DNA from 2 places in the Bradyrhizobium sp. AC87j1 genome. Region 1 is predicted to be linked to the other one. Evidence: riboswitches for the same ligand, from Rfam matches in the RefSeq annotation. Region 1 holds a riboswitch; the other holds the start of a gene.
The links. Region 1 has a riboswitch for cobalamin ahead of CV770_RS05425 (TonB-dependent receptor). Riboswitches for the same ligand answer to the same signal wherever they lie in the genome.

Region 2: another riboswitch for cobalamin. It lies ahead of CV770_RS16275 (DUF1636 family protein); the one in region 1 lies ahead of CV770_RS05425 (TonB-dependent receptor).

What each region holds. Positions count from the first base shown of each region.
Region 1 is NZ_PTFE01000005.1:139,213-146,558, reverse strand. Features, by position in the region: gene ilvD (dihydroxy-acid dehydratase) at 1-875, opposite strand, end outside; gene CV770_RS05430 (hypothetical protein) at 2,495-3,076, opposite strand; gene CV770_RS05425 (TonB-dependent receptor) at 3,141-5,378, opposite strand; cobalamin riboswitch at 5,493-5,707, opposite strand; gene CV770_RS05420 (hypothetical protein) at 5,751-6,014, opposite strand; gene CV770_RS05415 (hypothetical protein) at 6,115-6,324, opposite strand; gene CV770_RS42465 (hypothetical protein) at 6,463-6,639, opposite strand; gene CV770_RS05410 (adenylate/guanylate cyclase domain-containing protein) at 6,764-7,346, opposite strand, start outside.
Region 2 is NZ_PTFE01000027.1:3,632-10,977, forward strand. Features, by position in the region: gene cobN (cobaltochelatase subunit CobN) at 1-2,743, opposite strand, end outside; gene cobW (cobalamin biosynthesis protein CobW) at 2,743-3,777, opposite strand; gene CV770_RS16275 (DUF1636 family protein) at 3,774-4,148, opposite strand; cobalamin riboswitch at 4,244-4,463, opposite strand; gene cobO (cob(I)yrinic acid a,c-diamide adenosyltransferase) at 4,504-5,139, shown strand; gene CV770_RS16285 (cobyric acid synthase) at 5,145-6,593, shown strand; gene cobD (threonine-phosphate decarboxylase CobD) at 6,582-7,346, opposite strand, start outside.

The DNA.
Region 1 (7,346 bases):
CCGCACTCATGCGCGATCGCCGGTAGGTGCAGCGCAGCATTGGTCGAACCGCCGGAGGCGGCGACCACGGCGGCGGCGTTCTCCAGCGCCTTGCGGGTGACGATGTCGCGCGGCCGGATGTTTTCGGCGATCAGGTCCATCACCTTCTCGCCCGCGGTCATGCAGAAGGCGTCGCGGATTTCATAGGGTGCCGGAGCGCCGGCCGAGTAAGGCAGTGCGAGGCCGATCGCCTCGGACACGGTCGCCATGGTGTTGGCGGTGAACTGCGCGCCGCAGGCACCCGCCGAGGGGCACGCCACGCGCTCGATCTCGTCGAGATCCTCGTCCGACATGGCGCCGACCGAGTGCTTGCCGACGGCCTCGAACATGTCCTGCACGGTGACCTGCTGCCCGCGGAAAGTGCCGGGCAGGATCGAGCCGCCATAGATGAAGATCGAGGGCACGTTGAGACGGACCATCGCCATCATCATGCCCGGTAGCGACTTGTCGCAGCCGGCAAGCCCGACCAGGGCGTCATAGGCATGGCCGCGGACGGTGAGCTCGACGGAGTCGGCGATGCATTCGCGCGACGGCAGCGAGGAGCGCATGCCGTCATGGCCCATGGCGATGCCGTCGGTCACGGTGATGGTGCAGAACTCGCGCGGGGTGCCGCCGGCCGACGCCACGCCCTTCTTCACCGCCTGCGCCTGGCGCATCAGGGCGATGTTGCAGGGAGCGGCTTCATTCCAGCAGGATGCGACGCCGACGAAAGGCTGGTGGATCTGCGCGGTGGTCAGACCCATGGCGTAGAAATAGGACCGATGCGGCGCGCGCGCAGGGCCTTCCGTCACGTGACGGCTCGGCAGCCTCTGCTTGATGTCGGTCTTCGCGTCCATCGCAAACCAGTTTCCTCGGTCAACCCTTTCAGACCCGAAAAATCAGAGCCAAGATTTGAATCGACCTTGGGATTTCTCGTCGCCTTCGAAGACCGCCGCTACCCCTAAAACATTAGAGCGATTTTATTCATGCTCGGGTGTGGCCAAAAAGCGGCGGTGATGCGAACCACCAGTGATGACGGTTAAATCGGAACCGGGTGTTGCGTAGACAGCACAATCGTTACCGGGAAGACACGGGGTGGACTACTGAAATACCCTCGGAGGGAGGATGATCCACAACTTCAGATTTTGTATCGGCAACAACACTTCCGAATTGCTCCACGAGGCGGTGACCGCGCGCGGGTGAGTCGGGGCGCGCTGCTCATCAACGATTCCTCCCTCGTGTCCCGGACAAGCCGCAACGCCTCTTAGCGTTGCGGCGCAAAGCCGGGATCCAGAAAGCAACAGGGCGCGATGCGGATGGATGGGCCCCGGCTCTGCAGCGCACCGCTGAAGGAGCGCTGCGCTGCGTCCGGGGCACGAGAGCGGAGTTATGACGCACGCTTTCTCCACGCCGTCATTGCGAGGAGCCCTTGCGACGAAGCAATCCAGAATCCCTCCGCAGAGAGACTCTGGATTGCTTCGTCGCTTCGCTCCTCGCAATGACCGCGTATGAGGTGACACCCTGGTTCTCCAAGTGACGCCGTCATTCCCCGCGAAGGCAGGGAATCCAGTACGCTGCGGCTTCTCGGTTCAATCACAACTGTCTCTGGGATACTGGATCACCCGCCCCAGTGCGCAAGTGCGCACAAGGCGGGCAACTGAATGTGTGGATGCACACGCCTTCTCGTCCTCGCGGCGCATTCGCCCGAGCTTTGCTTGGTCGCTCCACCCTCTAAGCCAAGAGGGCGCAGGGAAGGCCGGGTGCTGGCTCGCACCCGCGGTCCGCTGCGCGAAATGCACACGCAGAAAGAACCGCACAGCAGCATACAGGTGGTGCCGATCACTCGGCCTTCCCTGCGCGATGGCTGGACGGCTTATGCCGTGATCTCCCGGGAGCCGACCATTCCTTCTGGCCTCCCTCGCCCCGCGAATTGGATGATGCAGTCTGCCCGGTTGGGCTCGCTCGCACCTTCGCGAAGGCTTGACCGTAGCAACGACGGCCAGGACCACACGGTTTTGCCGTACGCACGGCCCGCCATTTCGCCGCAGTATTCCCAGCCCTGTCGACGAAGCCGGAAACTTACAGACGAGACGAAGCCTAGCAGCGCCGCTCGTCCGCACGCGGTTACGGACTCACAGGGACTACCCGCCCTGCCCGCACCTCTCATGCCGACGCTGCCGCGTCCACCGCAAGCCCGGCTCGCGACAGTGACGACCACATAGTCGCCCCTCTTGGGTGAGCCGGGATGGGCGACACATACGCCGAAACCGAATTTCGGTAAAGTGGAATATTTTCGGCGACGAGGATTGACAGAGGGCGACACAGGCACGATCGCGTAGCCCGGATGGAGCCAACGGGTCGGCGCGGAGCGCCGCCCGATGACAGGCTCCGCGCAATCCGGGACGGTGCGAGATGCCGGGCGAGCGGCCCCGGATTACGCTTTCGCTCCATCCGGGCTACGGCCACGATCGGCCGCTCAGGCCGATATTGCTCGCTTGCGTCCGGCCGGATCGATCAGACGGACGATCTCACAGATCGCGACGAGGGCGGCGAGCCAGACCGCGCTGGTCAGTCCAATGCGCATCACGATGGCGGCGGTGAAGGCGCCCTCGCCGCCGAGGAACGGCGTCGCGGCGAGCAGCGCGAGCTCGTAAATGCCGTAGGCGGCGATGAGCGTGATCGCCAGCGCCAGCGGCCTGCGGCCCTGCGGCAGCAGGCCGAGCACCGTCGACGAGGCCGCGGTCGCCAGAAGCGCAGCCGCGCCGATCACGAAGCCCCAGGCAATCGTGCTGGAGTCAACGGGATAATGCAGCACGCCGAAACCGATGGTCTGGTTGACGAGCCAGGCACCGGTGACGACGAGCAACGCCGGACGCTGCGGCAGCATCGCCGCGGCAATGACGGCGAAGGCCGCGAACGGCGTGGCGCAGGCGAACGCAAAACTTGCGAGCGCGCATGACGCCGTCAGCAGCGCAAAGCAGAACATCGGCGCAAGGCGCGGCGCGACCGGGTGAAGCCGGAAGCGATCGTCGCCAGACGGCAGGATGCTGAGAGCCATGGGTGAATCTCCTTCTCTTTCGAATGCTAATCCATTTGAGGGCACCTGACAGCCCTGACGAAAATCAGAACGTTGCGCCGGCCTTGAGCAGATAGGTGCGGCCGGGCAGCGGATAGGCGCTGAAGCGGCCGTCCGTGAAGGTGCTCGCGATGGCATAGTCGTAGTAGAGCGCGTTCAGCACGTTGTTGACGCTGAGGGACCAGAAGTAGCGCTCAACCTGGCCGCTGAGCTTGAGATCGATCGTGCCGTTGGCGGGGATCGGCTTCTGGGTGCCCGCCTGGTCGTTGTCCATGCGACGCTCGCTCCAGAAGCGCGCGGTGGCATCGAGCACCACGTAATTCTGCCAGATGTTCCAGGTGACGCCCGCACTCGCCGTGTAGCGCGAGACCAGCGGCACGTCGTTGCCGGCCCAGATGCCTTCGCGGAAGACCGCGCTTGTATAGGCCACGCCGGAGCGCAGCAGCAGGGCGTCGTTGACGCGATAGGATAGACTGGTCTCAGAGCCGTAGCGGCGGGTCGGATCAAGATTGGTGTTGTAGAACAGGACCGGATTGAAATGGACCTCGTTGGTGAGATCCATCAGATAGACACTGCTCTGCAGCTGCAACCCGCCGCCCTTGATGCGAACACCGCCCTCAATGTCCTGCGAGGTCTGGGTCTTGAGCTGGAACGTTTGCGGGATCGCAGCGAAGGTAAAGGGATCGAACGAAGGCCCTGAGGACAGGCGCTCGTCGACATCAGGCGTGCGGAACGCGCGCGCAACGCGGCCGAACAGCGAGACCTGGTCGTTGAGGCGATGCTCGGCGCCGAGATGCAGCGCATATTGGGTCTCGTTGCTCGTCAGCGGCAGCGCGCCGATGTCGGCGTTGAACGGAGCTGCCGGGTCGAAATTGTCGCGTGCCGCAAGCCTGACGTTCTGCACACGCGCGCCGTAGGAGATGTCCGTCGTGGGCGCGATTCCCAATGTGTGCTGGAAATAACCCGCAACCGTCTGCTGCCTGAGGTCGTAATTGTGCCATGGGGAGAGCCCCTGCCCGGCGCCGCGGTTCTGCTCAAAGCTCGCATCGTAATAGTCGATGCCGGTCAGGAGCTGCGACGGCATGCCGAGCAGCAGGCTCTTCACGCTGAGCCGCGGCGTGATCGACCATGTCGTCAGATGGGAACCGACATAGGTCGACGTGAAGAACGCCGGAACCGGCGTCGGGGTGGAGAAGAAAGCACTCTGCTGCTTCTTGTCGCGCACGCCGCCGTCGACGATGAGATCGACGCCGTTGACCAGGGTCTTGGTGAAACCCGCAGTCGCGCCAAAACCCTGCTGGTTGGCGTAGTTGAAGGGCGTGCTGGTCCCTCGCCGGTTGGCCCTGAGCTCGTCGAGGCCGATGGAGGGATCGACAGTGCGGCCGCCCGGCAGTCGCAGCTCCTGATTGTCGCCAGTGACGGTGAGAAAAGCGGTCAGGCCGGGCGTGGTGTAATTGAGATTGCCGACGCCATTCTGCTGGGAATAGCGGTTGTTGTCGCGATAGCCATCGGTCCTGACCGTATTGCCGTAGAACGAGGTCGACCACGGACCCGAATTGAGTGAGGTCGACACGTTGCCGAGCCTGGTGTTGAACGAGCCGAAGCCAGCCTCGATGCGCGCGGTCACGGGCGGTCCGCCAACGCCATTTTTGGTGACGATGTTGATCACACCGCCGACCGCGTTGTCGCCGTAGAGCACCGCGCCGGAATTGCCCCGCGTGATCTCGATGCGTTCGATCGAATTGAGCGGGATGGTGGAGAGGTCCACCTGCGCCATGTCGACGTCGTTCAACCGCCGTCCGTTGACCAGCACCAGCGTGTTGGCGGTGGCAAAGGCGCCGAAGCCACGCAGGTCCACGCTGGTCTTGGCGCCGATCTGACCGCCATAGAGCGTCGTGATCTGGGCCCCCGGCGTCTGCGTCGCGATGATCTCGGCAAGCGTCTGCGACGGCGAATGCGCAATATCCGCGGCCGTGATGACGGTCGTGGCAGCCCCGACGACGCCGCCGCTGCCGGCGGCAGCCTCACCGCCGGAGCCGGATGAGCCGGCGCCATTGCCTGCCGGCGCGACATTCGTCCTCACCCGCTGCCGCGTCGCCTCGCCGTCACCGATCGCCCTGGCGCGCGTGCGGTTCTGATCGTCGGGCCTGGTCACCTCGATCGGCGGCAATTGCTCGGCAAGCGCCTGCCGGGCGAAGGCGGAGGACAGATCGAGCGAATGGAGGGAAACGGATGCGAGCAGGCCGGCGCTGAGGCGCCTGGCAGCAGGGACAAGACGGGACACAATTGTAACCTCGGTATGACGTCAGTGGCACGTCACAGCGAACGAGGTTTCACGGCAGAGCGATGGATTGCTCCGGTGAAGCTAATGTCTGTACTCCCCGACCGACATCTTCGCGTGTGACCACGGCTGACGGCAGGTCTCCTGGCTCGCGGGTCGTGACCTTTCGTCGCCTTCCCAGGACCGAGATTCCCAGTGGCATGAGACGAAAGATTCACCGCTTACAGTTGCGGGGGCAGCCGTGGCGTTGAGACAAATCCCTGCGTTGGGACAATCCCGCACCACATTCCCTTTTGATCTCCGTGAGGAGAACCGTCGCCGATCATTTACGAGCCGTTGGCCCCGGGAGTCAATCGACCGGTGCATGCCGGGCGCTCAGGTCCGCCCTCGCACCCGTTGCGCCTGGGCCCAGGCGACAGCGACGTCGCGCGGCGGAACATCGACGCGCTTGATCGGGGTCAATTCGCCGGAGGCCGAGACGATGGCGGTCTCCTCGCGGCGACAGCGCGTGCAGACAAAGCGCACCTCGTGCGGAGACGCCGACCAGCTCGACCGCTTCACATTGGCCGCCATCGGCCAGGCATCACAATGCGAGCACGACACCAGAAATCGACCGGGATCGAGCATACCCATTTCCATCGGACTCCACGTCCTGCCCACTTGCTTCAATGATTAACCCAAGTGAATCGTTCCGGTGTCCCAGCACCGCCACTGGGTGCGCTGCGAGAAAGCGGTGGCCTCAGCGCGCGCCCCTGAGGGTGCAGGAGGTGGTGCAGGTGACCGTGGTGCCGCGATCGCATGATTTGCAGGCACTGACGCACTGGTTCATATCGCGGGGATTGTAGCTGTAGTTCCGCATCGGGCAGGTCGGCGTCGAGCCGGTGATATCCTGCTCCTGGTCGCAGGCCGCCGTCATGAGCGCGAATATGATCACGGCAACGAGGCGCATGTGATTGCCCTGTCAAGCATGGCAAATGACACTCGCGAGGTGCGCTGCATTGCAGCTAACCCCGGCCTTTCCACCACGAGCGATCGCTCGCGAGGTCAAGGATGCGCGCCAAACCTTAAGAACGGATTGCAGCCGGCGTCAGGCAGCAGCCTTGGTCGCGATCGCCTGCCGCATGTCCACCGCCAGCTGACGGTACTGTTCCGAGAGTTTCAGATAGAACTCGCGCTTGGTGCTGTCGGTGGCGAGCTTGGCGATCAGCTCGCATTCGGCGGTGAGCGTCTCGAACCGTTCCAGCCTGTCCTGAAGTTCCGTCATCGGCGTGTCCCCGTCAAACGCCTCAAGGACATCCAACCTAAGCCCGGGAAATAGGTCACGGCGAACATCGTTATCGAGTAGAAACGTTTTTTCCGGACAGGGCGGGCTGGCGCAACAAAAACGGCTATTTCTGCTCCTGGCGCCAGGCACCGTCCCACCCCTCCTCCGGCGGCTTGGCCTCGAATTGCGCGATGCGGCCGAGCATCGTACGCGAGGGACCGTCGCCGGGGACGGCTTCGAGCGCGGCGTTGAAAGCGGCGCGCGCCTCGTCGAAGCGGCGGGCCCGATAGGCGGCGAGCGCTTCGGCATAATGCGTGCGCAGGCTGTCCTGCGCGCCGGTGAGTGCGCCCGCCCGCGCCATCACCTCGAAGATCGGCTGCGGCGCGCTCTGGCCGGCGACCGCCAGACGATCGACCTCGCGCAGCTCGAGCCGCGCTCCGATCGCATCAGCAGTTGCCTGCGAGATCAGGATGCGGGTGCCGTAGACCTTGTTGACGGCCTCCAGCCGCGAGGCCAGGTTCACGGCGTCGCCCATCACGGTGAAGCTCATCATCAGCTCGGAGCCGATGCTGCCGGTCAGGACCTCGCCGGTGGCGATGCCGATCCGCAGGTCACACGGCGCCGGCATGGCGCGGATGCCGAGCAGGTCGGGCAGCTGCTTCTGCAGCGCGGGCACCTGGTCGACCATCTCGGTTGCGGCGATGCCG
Region 2 (7,346 bases), on a different contig from region 1:
CCGCAGCGAGGCGCTGTTCGATGCCGGCGCGATTCGGCTGCATCTCGCCGTCGGCCGAGAACGCCCAGGACGATGCCGACAACCAGGCTTCACCGGCGGCTTCGCGTGTCTCCGGCATGAAGGCATCGGGGATCGCGGATAGGCCCACGCCGTATTGTCCAGGACGCGGCGCGAACACGCGGGAGGCGCGGTGGCGGTACGGATTCTCGTCGCCCTCGTCCTCGCGCGCCGCAAGCGCTTCGGAGGCGGCCTCGAACAATTGAGCGAGACCTGCGAAGACGTCGCGGAACAGGCCCGACACCCGCAACGTGACATCGATGCGGGGACGGCCGAGCTCGGCCGGCGCGACGATGTCGTAGCCGGTGACGCGGCCGGAGGCGCGATCCCAGCGCGGCGCAAGGCCGGCCAGATGCAGCGCCATCGCGAACTCCTCGCCCGCGGTGCGCATCGTTGCCGAACCCCAGAGATCGACCACGAGCCCCTTCGGCCAGTCGCCGTGATCCTGCAGATGGCGGCGCAGCAGCTCTTCGGCGAGTTTTATCCCCTGCGCATGTGCCGACGGCGTCGGCACCGCGCGCGGATCGACGGCAAAGAGATTGCGTCCGGTCGGCAGCACGTCTTGGCGCCCGCGATAGGGCGAGCCCGACGGTCCCGGCGCAACGCGCTGGCCGGCAAGCGCGGCACGCAGTGCATCGCGTTCCGCTTCGGCGCAGGCACCGCGGCCGAACACGTGGAGGCCGTCGCCGAACTGGCTTTCCTTGAGATCGCAGACGAAGCGATCAATGCGCGGAATGGCTTCGGCCGGTGCGGCCGAGGCATCCAAACCGAGATCGTCTTCGAGGCCTGCCGCGCGCGCCTCTTCGCGGATCGCAGCGATCAATCGCTGACGGCGCGCGGGATCGAGACCATCAGCAGTCGAGTATTCGTCGAGAAGTCGTTCGAGCCGGCGCAGGGCCTCCGGCACCGAGGATGTTTCCAGCGGCGGTGGCAGATGGCCGATGGTGACGGCGCCAATGCGCCGTTTCGCCTGCGCGGCCTCGCCGGGATCGTTGACGATGAAGGGATAGATGATTGGGAGATCGCCGATCAGGGCTTCCGGCCAGCACGCGGACGACAGCGCCACGGACTTCCCGGGCAGCCATTCCAGCGTGCCATGCGCGCCCATGTGCACGACGGCATCGATGCCCTGCTCTCGGAGCCAGAGATAGAACGCGACATAACCGTGGCGCGGCGTGCGGGCGAGATCGTGATAATCGGTATCGCGCGTGGTTGCATCGCCGCGTTCCGGCTGAACCGCGATGATCGACTTGCCGGAAGCGACGGCTGCGAAGTGAAACGCGCCGTCCTGGCAGCTCGGATCATCCTCCGGCGCGCCCCAGGCTTGCGCGAGATCATCCTGCAAGACTTGCGGCAGGCGCGAAAGCGCCGCGCGATAATCGGCGATGCTCCAGGTGAGTTTCTGCTTGAGCAGCGCCTCGCCGAGCGCATGGACCGGAACAACATCGAAGCCGGCCTCAGCGAGATCGGACAGCAACGCCTCGACCGAGGCCAGCGCATCGAGCCCGACCGCGTGCGCGATCTGGTGCGGTCGTCCCGGATAGTTCGAGAGCACAATTGCCAGCCGCTTCTCGGCAACCGGCTTCACCGCAAGGCTCCGCCAGGCCGCGACGCGCGCGGCGACGGCTGTCACGCGCTCCTCATCGGCGCCATGCGCCAGGTGTGAGAACTGCAGATCGAGATCGCGCCCGGCTGCCGACTTGAAGCTCACCACGCCCGCGAACAGACGGCCATCGACCTCGGGCAGCACCACGTGCATCGCAAGATCGCCGGGCGAAAGGCCGCGCAGCGACTCCGTCCAGTCCTCGCGCCGGGCGGTGGAGAGCGCGACCTGGAACACCGGGCACGATGCGGCATCGAACGGCGTCGTGCCGTCATCGCCCAGGGCTGAGAACGCCGTCGCGTTGATGATCGCCGCCGGAGGATTTTGCGCGAGCTGCGCCCGCAACCAATCCGCTACGCCCGCAGCCTTCAGCGAGGTGACGAACACGCCGCAGGCATCAAAGCCGCGCTCGCGCAGCGCTGCGATCAAGGCATCGACCGGGCCCGGGTCCGCGGCGGTGAGATAGGAACGATAGAACGTTACCAGAGCGCGCGGCCTGCCCTCGCCTTGCGCCGGCGCCGCAATGACGCCGCGGGCGGGATCGTAGAACCCCATCTCGGGCACGGCCGTCTCGCCGATGACTGGCCCGGCATAGAGTCCCGAGGCTAGCGCGAGCTGTGCAATCGCGGCCTGCGCCGCGACCGGACCGCCGGCGTCGCAGAGCACCTTGAGCCGGCGCAGCGTCGAGACAGGCAAGGTCGAGTATGCATCGAGCCGCGTGTCGTCACGGCCATCGGCCGGCAGCACGGCGACCACAATGCCACGGTCCTTCGCGAGCTGCTGGAGCGCCGCAAGTCCATAGGACCAATAGGACTCACCGCCGATCAACCGCACCAGAATGCCACGCGCCTGCGACAGCGTGCGCTCGATATAGGTGTCGACCGAAAGCGGGTGACGCAATTCCGCGAGATTCGCGAGCCGCAGCGTCGGCAGGCTCTCGCGACCACGCCGCCAGCCGGCTGCGAACGCCGCGAGATCTGAATCCGAATACGAGAGCACCACGAGATCGGCCGGGTCCTGGCCGATATCCCTTGGCGTCGCGGTCTCCTCCAGACCGCGGCTCTCGCGGAAGACGACGTGCATCAGATACCTAGTCCTGCCTTGATGGCGGCCTCGTCGATATCGCCGTGCTCGCCGATCACGACGAGCTTCGACCGCCTGTGACCTGCGCCCCAGGGCTTGTCGAACTGATGGCGCACGCGCTGGCCGACCGCCTGCAGCAAGAGGCGCATCGGCTTGCCCGCAACCGCGATATAGCCTTTTGCGCGCAGCACGTTCTGCTCGCGCGCCAGCTTCTGGACGGATGCGACCAGCGCATCGACGTCGGCGACTTCAGGAAGGTCGATCACGACGGAGGCGAAATCATCGTGCTCGTGCTCTTCCTCGCCGTCATGATGCGAGGGACGCGCGGCGAGATCGTTCTCGGCGGCAGCGCCAAGACCGAGGATGACGCGCGCATCGATCGCACCGTCGGTCACGGGGAGCATCGGCACGCGGCGCGGCATCTCGGCGGTGATGGCAGCCTTGGCCGCTTCAAGTCCCGCCGCCCCAGCGAGGTCGGCCTTGGTCAGCAGCACGATGTCGGCGCAGGCGATCTGATCCTCGAACACTTCCGACAGCGGCGTCTCATGGTCCAAATTCTCGTCCGCGGCGCGCTGCGCTTCGACTGCAATCGGATCCGGTGCAAAGCGGCCAGCGGCGACAGCCTCGGCATCCGCCAGCGCGATCACGCCGTCGACGGTGATGCGCGAACGGATCTCCGGCCAGTCGAATGCCTTCAGCAGCGGCTTCGGCAGCGCCAGGCCCGAGGTCTCGATCAGGATGTGATCGGGCCGCACCGGCCGCGCCAGCAGTTTTTCCATGGTCGGAATGAAATCGTCGGCAACCGTGCAGCAGATGCAGCCGTTGGCGAGCTCGACGATGTTTTCCTCCGGGCAATTGGCGTCGGCGCAGGATTTCAATATCTCGCCGTCGACGCCCTCACTGCCGAACTCGTTGACGAGCACGGCGAGCTTCTTGCCGCCGGCATTGCTGAGCAGATGCTGGATCAGCGTCGTCTTGCCAGAGCCGAGAAAACCGGTGACCACCGTCACGGGGACTTTTGCGAGCGAATTCATTCGGCGGCCTCCGGCACGACGGCAATGGGGGGAATGCGGGCAAGCGACTGCTTGCGGAATATTTCCGGCCGGCTGCGCCAGGGCACGAGGCCGTCAGGCGCGGCCGCATAGGCCGCGGCGCCTGCGACCACATCCTGCGCATTCGCATCCGACAGGCGGCCATAGACGTAAGACCACCGGCCGGGCGCGCTGAGCGCGACCGAGCAACCCTGATTGCAGGCCGACAGGCATTCGACGGGAACCACATTGACGCCTTCGGGCACGCCGGCGTCGAGGATCGCACCATGCAGGCGCTTGCCGGGCGTCGCCTCGCCCTCGCCAGGCGTCTCGCCGGCACGGCAGGTGATGCAGACGTGAAGTGTGACGGTCATCGCCTCTTCCAGATAACAGCGGGAGGCGATGAGGCACACGGACCATTCTTCAGAAGGCCCGTTTTCCCCGTCGCGGAACACCCCGTCCGCCGGTCCAAAACTCGTCCGCGCAGGCAGGTCTCCCGGCTTGCGGAGCAGGGTTTTCCCCTTCGATCCCCGCCTTCCCGATTCCCGCGGGAATCAGTGGCTTCGGACATCTCTCCGGTCACGGTCGCGGGGGCGGCTGCATTTTGGACCCAAATCTTGCCGATTCGGACCCTATCGCATTCCCTCTTCGCCTGTCATAGGACAGGAACCAACGCTGGGCCACCATTTGCCGGTGGCCGCCACTTGTCAAGCCGAAGGACCGGGACCGATGACGCCTGAACCGGATACAAAAACGGCCGAGGAAACCGACGCTCGCCACGCCACGAAAATGGCGAAGAAGAAGGCCGCCCGCGACAAGATCATGGCGACCAAGAGCGGCGAAAAGGGCCTCATCATCGTCCACACCGGCGCCGGCAAGGGCAAGTCCTCCTCGGCCTTCGGCATGATCGTCCGCTGCGTCGCCCATGGCTTCCCCTGTGCGGTCGTGCAGTTCATCAAGGGCGCCTGGGATACCGGCGAGCGACGCCTGCTCACCGGCCATTTCGGCGACCTCTGCCAGTTCCACGCCATGGGCGAAGGTTTTACCTGGGAGACGCAGGACCGCGCCCGCGACATCGCCGCCGCGCGCGCCGGCTGGGAGAAGGCCAAGGAGCTGATTCTCGATGAGAGCCTGCGCATGGTCGTGCTCGACGAGATCAACATCGCGCTGCGCTACGACTATCTCGACATCGCCGAGGTCGTCGAGTTTCTGACCACCTCGAAGCCACCGATGACGCATGTCGTGCTCACCGGCCGCAACGCCAAGGACGAGTTGATCGAGATCGCCGATCTCGTCACCGAGATGACGCTGGTGAAACATCCCTTCCGCTCCGGCATCAAGGCACAGGCCGGCGTCGAGTTCTGAGTTCGATGGCACGCGCGCTGATGATCCAGGGGGCCGGCTCGGACGTGGGCAAGTCGCTCATCGTCGCCGGTCTCGCGCGTGCCTTCACGCGGCGCGGCCTGCGCGTGCTCCCGTTCAAGCCGCAGAACATGTCGAACAATGCCGCCGTCACCATCGACGGAGGCGAGATCGGCCGTGCCCAGGCGTTGCAGGCCCTCGCCGCCGGCGTCGAGCCGCACACCGACATGAACCCCGTGCTGCTCAAGCCCGAGACCGATGTCGGCGCGCAGGTGATAGTCCACGGAAAGCGCATCGCGACCGCGCGTGCGCGCGACTACGCGGCCATGAAGCCCTCACTGATGGGCGCAGTGCTGGAGAGCTTTGAGCGGCTGAAGGCGCGCGCCGATCTCGTTCTGGTCGAAGGCGCGGGCAGTCCGGCCGAGGTGAATTTGCGTAAGGCCGACATCGCCAATATGGGTTTTGCGCGCAAGGCCGACGTGCCGGTCGTGCTGGTCGGCGACATCGACCGCGGCGGCGTCATCGCCCAGCTGGTCGGCATCAAGACGGTGATCGACCCCGACGATGCCGCGATGATCCGAGGCTTTGTCATCAACAAGTTCCGCGGCGACCCCACGCTGTTCGACGATGGCTACAAGCTGATCGAGCAAAAGACCGCATGGCGCGGCCTTGGCGTGCTGCCCTGGTTCGCCCGCGCCGGCGAGCTGCCGGCCGAGGATGCGCTCGGCCTGAGCGACGCGCGAAAGCCCGGCCAATGCAAGATCGCGTGCCTGGCGCTGTCGCGGATCGCTAATTTCGACGATCTCGATCCGCTCAAGCTCGAAGCGAGCGTCGATCTCGTGATGGTACGCCCCGGCGAAGCCATCCCCGGCGATGTCCGCCTCGTCATCATCCCCGGCTCGAAATCCACCCGCGGCGATCTCGCCTTCCTGCGCGTGCAGGGCTGGGACATCGATCTGCTCGCGCATCACCGCAGGGGCGGCCATGTTCTCGGTCTCTGCGGCGGCTATCAGATGCTCGGGCGCAGCGTCGCCGACCCTGACGGCATCGAAGGCTCCGCAGGCGACACGCCGGGCCTCGGGCTCCTGGACGTGGACACGGTGATGAGTCCGCAGAAGACGCTGACGCGTGTCGCGGCCGTGCATGCCGACACGGACCAGCCAATCGAGGCTTACGAAATCCACATCGGCCGTACTGACGGGCCGGACCGCACGCGGCCGTTTGCGACACTGAACGGCGAGCCCGAAGGCGCGATCTCGCGCGATGGCCGCGTGCAGGGCAGCTATCTGCACGGCCTGTTCACGTCGGATGATTTCCGCAAGGCGTACCTCGCAAAGCTCGACATTCCCGCTGGCAACGAGCCCTACCACGCCAGGGTCGAAAGCGCGCTCGAGGCGCTGGCCGACCACATCGAAAAGCATCTCGACGTCGAAGGACTGCTCGCGCTAGCGCGCTAGCACCTCGGCAAGGCGCATCCATTCGGCTTCGCTGCCGGGAAGCCCGAGCCGAAGCCATGTCGGCTTTTGCGCGAAGACGCGCGACCAGATCTGGCTTCGTGCCAATCTGTCTTGCGCGGCGAGCGAGTCGGGCGTCTCGTAGAGACGGAAAAGCGGCGTCCCCCCAAGCAGCATCCAGCCCTGCGCTTGCGCAATGGCGTCGAGGCGAACACAGTCCCGGGCAAGTCGCGCTGACGTGGCCTCGGCCCAGGCGTCGTCGCGCAACGCGCGAGAGCCGATCGCGATCGCCGCTCCCGAAACCGGCCATGGCCCCGACATCGACGCAAGCTTGCCAATGTCGGCGGCATTGCCGATCACGAAGCCGAGCCGCAGGCCGGCAAGGCCATAGAACTTTCCGAACGAGCGCAGGATCAGCAGTCCCGGCCGACCGGCTTCCGATGCAAGCGACAGCTGCGGAACGGCATCGACAAAACTCTCGTCGATGACGAGACGGCCGACGCGCGACAGCAGTGCGAGCAGATCCTTTGGTGCATGATGCTGACCGCCGGGATTGTTGGGATTGACGACGATGGCGAGATCCGCGCCCGCCAGCGCGTCGAGCTCCCCGACCTCCTGGACATCCCAGCCTGCGGCCGACAAAACTCCTGCGTATTCATTGTAGGTCGGTCCGAGGATGCGGGCGCGGCCGGTTGGTACCAGTTGCGGTAGCAATTGAATGGCAGCCTGCGCGCCGCCCATCGCAACGATCGGTGC